Regions from separate parts of the Rhizobium sp. SYY.PMSO genome, predicted to be linked through region 2. Evidence: riboswitches for the same ligand, from Rfam matches in the RefSeq annotation. Region 2 holds a riboswitch; the other holds the start of a gene.

Region 1 (3,190 bases), 140 kb from region 2:
GGCATGTTCCGCATGAGCGCGCCTCCTGCGAGCAACGGGTTTGGCAATATAGCCGATACGCATATGGCCATCGTCGATGCCATCGCCGCGGGCGACGGCGCGGCGGCGCACAAGGCGATGGAGTTCGTCATCAACGATGGACGGCGTCACGTCCTTGAAGCGTTTGCCGCTGCCTGACGCATCCGGACCGGCCCGGCTTCACCAGCAACGGATGATCCGGGGCGCGATTTTAGGCGGATAGAACATTTTCGCGAGGCAATGGAGGCAGGCACCGCGCGCCGGAGCGGCAATGGCCGCCATGAGAGCATGGATTGAACATGCGCGGGCCAAAGGATAGAAAGGCGTGTGCCAAAGGATAGAAAGGCGTGTGCCGAGCGGGCTTTTCATATTGTAGATCCCGAAGTACGTACAATCGAGTGCAGCAGCATAGCGGCTTGATCTGGCAAAGGCTGACCGCTAGGTTAGCGCCGCGATCACGCGACAAAACAAGAGGATTCTCATGCCGACAGGCAAAGTTAAGTTTTTCAACACCGACAAGGGCTTTGGCTTCATTACGCCGGAAACCGGCGGAGCTGACGTATTCGTCCATGTCTCCGCTCTGCAATACGGCGACGTGCTGAGAGAGGGCCAGTCCGTTTCCTACGATCTGGGCCAGGATCGCAAGACCGGCAAGTCCAAGGCGGAAAACGTCAGGCCGCTCTGATGACCTAGCGTCGGCTGCCGCGCCGCCATCTGAATGCCTTCCACGATCCGGCGCAGGAAAATGACCTTGCACCGAGGCCAAGACCGGCAGGCGTGGAGTGCAGGAGCGCAAGGCGCGGCAACCGCATAGGTTGCCGCGATCAAACAAACCGTCTGCGACCCGTAAGTCGAGTACGATTGTCGCGAGGGGGCCATCCCCCTCCGATGACATGTCGGGATCGTGCTCCGCCGCCCTGCCGGCGAGACTGCCGCCCTGTTCGGCAAGCGGTTCAGATTATCGGTTGCGGATAGGCAGGGAGATTTGTCGATGCCGCCGTTGACAAGTTCTGCTGCAATGCGGTAAGTGCGTTTCCGGCAATGGATTCTGCCGGGTTCTTCGCAACCAAACCGCCCTGACAGGCTGATGACTCCTACTCAACTGTGATTTTCTCGCAGTGGGAGTCCTGTGCCTGTCATTCGCCCCCAAAAGCGATGACGGCGAACTCTCCGACTGCGTTCGGAGACAGACATGTCGTTTGCTTATTTGACTGGCCGTTTTTCGCAGATCGGCACCTTGTTGAAATGGGCTGCCGCGGTAATCCCCATGGCTGCAGCCGTCGGTTCCCTCTGCGCTCTCTTCCTCTGGGCGCTCGATCGAGCCACCGAAACTCGTTTCGAATACCCTTTCCTGCTCTTCGCACTGCCGGTCGCCGGCTTCTTCATAGCACTGGTCTATCACTGGATCGGACGTTCGGCCGAGGGAGGCAACAACCTCATCGTCGACCAAATCCATGAACCGGGCGCAGGCGTGCCGCTGCGCATGGCTCCGCTGATCCTCGTTTCGACGGTTCTCACCCACCTGTTCGGCGGCTCGGCCGGACGCGAGGGGACGGCGGTGCAACTCGGCGGCAGCCTGGCAAGCGCGGTCGGCAAGGCTTTTCGGCTGGATTCCTCGGAAATCCGCCTGATGCTCATGGCAGGCATCGCAGCGGGATTTGGAGCAGTCTTCGGCACGCCGATCGCCGGAGCCGTATTCGCCCTCGAAGTGCTCACCGTCGGGCGCATCCAGTACGAAGCCCTGATACCCTGCCTGATTGCGGCCGTCACGGGAGACTGGGTCTGCCATCTCTGGGGCATCCATCATGTCGCATATCCCATTGCATTCGGGTCGGGCGCCCCTTTCGAACTCGATATCAAACTATTCGCCGAGGTTGCCGTTGCCGGGATCGCATTCGGCCTGATCGGCCAGATATTCGCAGAAACGTCGCACGGGCTTCAAACGCTTTGGAAGCGGCTGTTTCCGTTCGCCCCCTTCCGCCCGGTCGTCGGCGGCCTTTTGGTCATCGGCCTCGTCTACGCCCTTGGAACGCGTTCCTATCTCGGCCTCGGCGTCTGGTCGCCAAATCCGGCGGATCCGACAATTCTCGGCTTTTTCGATCCGTCGCGGGCCGATTACTGGAGCTGGCTGCTCAAGCTGGTTTTCACCGTCATAACGCTGAGCGCCGGCTTCAAGGGCGGAGAGGTCACGCCCCTCTTCTTCATCGGCGCGGCTCTCGGCCACGCCATCGCGCAGCTGATCGGCGCCCCCGTCGATCTGTTCGCCGGCCTGGGCTTCGTGGCGGTATTCGCCGCGGCCTCCAATACCCCGCTTGCCTGCACCATTATGGGGCTTGAGCTCTTCGGTGCAGGCAACACGGTCTACATCGCGACCGCCTGCTTCATCGCATACGTCTTCAGCGGACACTCCGGCATCTACCTGTCGCAGCGCATCGGCGTTCCCAAAAACGATGCCGGGCTCATTCCGCCCGACGTCTCGCTCCGGGAGGTTCGGGAAATTGGCCGGCCCGCCCCCGTGACAAGCCTGCTTGACCGCCTCGGGCGGCAAGCCTCGGCCGCTCGAACCAAAACTCCATCGATCAAGGATCAGGAAATGCAGTTTTCACATGCGCTGACCCATAGCGACGTCGGCATGATAAGAATCTATTTGAAGCCCCGCGAAAAGATGCCGAGCAAAGGAGCTCGCAGCCTCTGGAGCTCCCGCCCCCTCTATCGCGAGCTGGTCCTCGAAGCGAAGAACGCCGGGCTGATGAACGCCGTGGCGCACCACACCCATTATGGCTACAGCAATCACGGCAAAGTGGAGGATTTCGGCAGCGAGATTCGCAATCCGGAGCTGACGATGTGCGTCGAAATCATCGGTCATCGCCATGAACTGGAGAATTTCGTCCGGAGACATGGCGGGATGCTGCATGACAAGGTCATCATCTTCAAGCATCTGGAGCACTGGTCCATCAGCAATCTGCACCTCGTCGAAAAGACGATCATCCCGCAGAGCGAGGACGACGAAACGATCGCGGATGCCGGTTGATCACCGGAACATGGCGAAGCGTGTTTCGGCACGCTTCCGCCTCAACGGAGGTCATGAGGCTTCCTCCTCGATTGCATTCTGCGCCACCTCGTCCACACCGCCGTTCAGGCGTTCGGCCGCGAGATAGCCTGCCGTCACCGA
Region 2 (3,190 bases):
TTGAGCGAGCGAGAGCGCATAGGCGAGACCATCGGCGGCCTTTCTGACGATCTTGAAGGTGCGGTGTGCCGGATCCTTTTCGTCGACGGTGCTCACCATGCTGACCGTCTGTTCGCCGAGCCTGGACAGGCGATCGATAAAGGTCACGCAAACCCCAACGGCATCGGTCGATAGGATCATCTTCAGAATATTCGTGCTGAGGAATATTTGGTCATCAAGGCTGGTTGAATTGAAGATTTCATTGAGGATGACCACGCTTTCACCTGTCATTGCCTCGCAAGTTTGATGAAGCCGCACCAGCTCGTCCTCGAGCTTGCCGCGAAGATTGGATATGTCCTCCTCCCGCTCGAAATGGGTGAAGATCCGATCCGGCAAGAACAGCCGCGCGCGACGTCCCGGGACCGGGCAACCAAGGCTCGCCAGGAAATGCAACTGGCCGAACATTCGGGCAAACGTTGTTTTTCCTCCTTGGTTCGGACCGGACACCACGATCAGCCTCTCCGCACCATCGAGATTGAAATCGTTGCAGACGATCGTCCCCCGCTCTTGCAGCAGCTTCCGCGCCAGCGCGAGATCAAAGCTGTCGAGGGCTTCGGACGTCTTTGACGAGGTCGAAATATCAGGAAGGCAAAATGGCAGGCCGGCTCGTCTGAGAGGCTCGATATATGCCAGATAGGAGACGTAGAAACCGATCTCCCGATCAAACCGAGCGATAGTGGGATCTACGAACCCGGCGTGGTGCACGACATATTGCTCGAGGCGGTCGAATTCCCGTTGAAAGAGACGGCTCACAAATTCGAGAATGCCAGCCTCGATATGGTTCAGGCTGAAGTCATTCTTAACGGGATTCACTTCGGTCGGCTTGATGTCTGTCTCTCTGAAGCGTGCGAAGCGCTCCAGGATCGTTACGGTATAATCCGGTTCCCCGGCATACTGGCGCACAGTTACGGCGTCGCCACGGAACAACATCCCATAGCTGCAATTCGCCAGTGTCGTGCGCAGATCCCGAGTTTCGCGTGCTAGCTCCTTGAACAGGCCGGAGCTGGTATAGGTGCGAATGTAGCTTTGCAGATGCTTTAGCCCGATCGACGCTATCTCAACTTTCTGAAGGTGCCAGAGGAGGGAGAGGATGGCCTCGCAATAGGTCTGTGCTGCTCGTAAAATGACGGTGTTTCTGTGGGATTTCTGGGAGATCTGTTCAGCATACGCCAAGTCGGCTCGCACCGAACGCATGGCGTCGCAGAACGGCGGGAATGCGGCATAGGTCTCGGGCTGCTCGAGATCGGCAAAGACTGCCTGCCTATAACGGACGATTTCTTCGCTCCGATGAGCAGAGTAGAATATCGGCCGCAAGATTTCCTCGTCTCTGTTCTCCACTATGGAACCGACGATCTGATCGAGATTCAAATCGACGAAGCAGATTGGTTCGCTCGCCTCATCAACTCCCATATTTTCCAGATGAGAGGGAAAAAGAATGCTGCGGAAGGTCTCGGCTTCAAAGGGACCAGGCGCAACGGTGGCGGGCTCGCTGAACGTTGAGTATTCGCGGAGAGTCATTCGACAGCCCTCCATCCCGATGCAAGGAAATCGTGGTTTACGACACCGCAAGGCATCGATGGATCAGGCGTACAAGATCGGAAAACGTCGTGATTTGCGTTCATGAGTTCCTGCCCTGGCGCCGGATGTGGCGCCTTTAATCAAGTGTGGCAGGAGTCATCAGCTAGTAAGGCGTGAACGGGGGACTCCATCCCCATGGCTTAGAGGTAGGTCGTCGGCGAGGGCAGGTCAATGCCCCATCATCTCTCATAGACGCGTTTCGAAAGCAGATTGGATTGTGGGTCGGGATTTAGGGTCCGATTGAAGGTCATTCAGTGGCTCGTCAGGATCGGGACACCGATATGGTGGAGGAGGTCCTTGGTCGTGCTGCCCAGAAGCGTTTCGGCCAGCCTCGATCGGCCGAATGCTCCCATGACCAGGAGATCCACATTCAGCAGATCGATATGATCGAGGACAATTTGCGGCGTGCCGCCACCTTTCGCTGCTGCAATCTCAGGCCTCGCCCGAATGCCGTGTCTTGCGAGATGATCGGAGACGGCGGCGATCATGTGTTGGGTATGCGTTCGATTTCGGCCTTCGTCCACATAGAGCAAAGTCACTTCAGCCGCATCACGAATGAAAGGTATGGCATCGTGAAGGGTTCTAGCGCACGCGGCGCTATCGTTCCAGGCAATCAATACATGATAACCGATCGTTCGATCGGATCCCCGGCGCTCCGCGAAGCGCCGCGGAACCACCAGCAGCGGTCTGCCGGCCTTGACGATGACATCGTCGACTGGCGGCATGGATGTGTGCTGAAGAGTTGCCGGCAGACCGACAACAACCAGATCTGTGCAGTGCAGCCGCTCCAGCAAAGCCTGGGGACCTGCCTCCTTAAACCAGGCTCCGTTCTCGTTGGCATAACGGAGAAGCTGCGCCATCGTCGAGGTTTCCAGCTCCCCGGTCAGGTCCGAATGCCGGGCGATACCGCAAATGTCGACGGCGCCATAATCGCTATCACCGAGGTCATCGCTCCAGCTAAGGTGCTCGAATGTCTCAGCTCGCCCCTGCTCGAAAACAGTGGTTCTTGCACCGTGATGAAAGGAAAGTCGCAAGGCGATACTGGCTTGCACCGCATCGGCAAGCGGGTCCTCGCCATCGATGATAACAGCAATATCCTTTAACTCACCCGGCATTGCCTAATCCTTCCGCTCATGTGGGTCTCCTCGGGAAAGACGGAGGCTCGATGTCAGGATTGTGCAAAAAAACGATCCCGCCATGAATGAGCTTACGCCTTTCAATAGCAGGAGCCATCAGCCAGCAGGGCGGTTATCTGGAGAGCTCCATCTCCATTCTGTTTTGATAGCCCCAGACACGGGCGTCGTCAAATCCAAAGAGGATGTTCTCGGAAGCGATCAATTTAAGTGAGGTCACGGCAATATTCCCATGCCGGTGCGTTGGTACGCGCTATGGCTGCCATCCTCTCGGAGATCGCCGCCAGGTCAGTTAATGTAGAAAAGCCTCGCATATCCTGTATTCAACAGCAATGGAGTTTGCTTCAACTGCTCTACCGGCAGAAGATCATGCATGGCGTCATCACCCGCCGCGGTGGAATGGCCCGGGCATTCGTTGCCAACAGCGAAGCACGATGTTA

The links. A riboswitch is a leader RNA that binds a small molecule or an ion and turns the genes downstream of it on or off. The one in region 2 is predicted to bind fluoride.
Region 1: it holds a riboswitch for fluoride, as region 2 does, so the genes downstream of both, ACJJVH_RS31415 (DUF190 domain-containing protein) here and ACJJVH_RS32075 (MutS-related protein) in region 2, are expected to answer to the same signal.

Annotation. Positions count from the first base shown of each region.
Region 1 is NZ_CP177351.1:1,027,325-1,030,514, forward strand. Features, by position in the region: gene ACJJVH_RS31405 (FadR/GntR family transcriptional regulator) at 1-177, shown strand, start outside; gene ACJJVH_RS31410 (cold-shock protein) at 500-703, shown strand; fluoride riboswitch at 1,047-1,122, shown strand; gene ACJJVH_RS31415 (DUF190 domain-containing protein) at 1,211-3,049, shown strand; gene crcB (fluoride efflux transporter CrcB) at 3,101-3,190, opposite strand, start outside.
Region 2 is NZ_CP177351.1:1,167,705-1,170,894, reverse strand. Features, by position in the region: gene ACJJVH_RS32075 (MutS-related protein) at 1-1,557, opposite strand, end outside; fluoride riboswitch at 1,701-1,761, opposite strand; gene ACJJVH_RS32070 (universal stress protein) at 1,869-2,732, opposite strand; fluoride riboswitch at 2,834-2,896, opposite strand.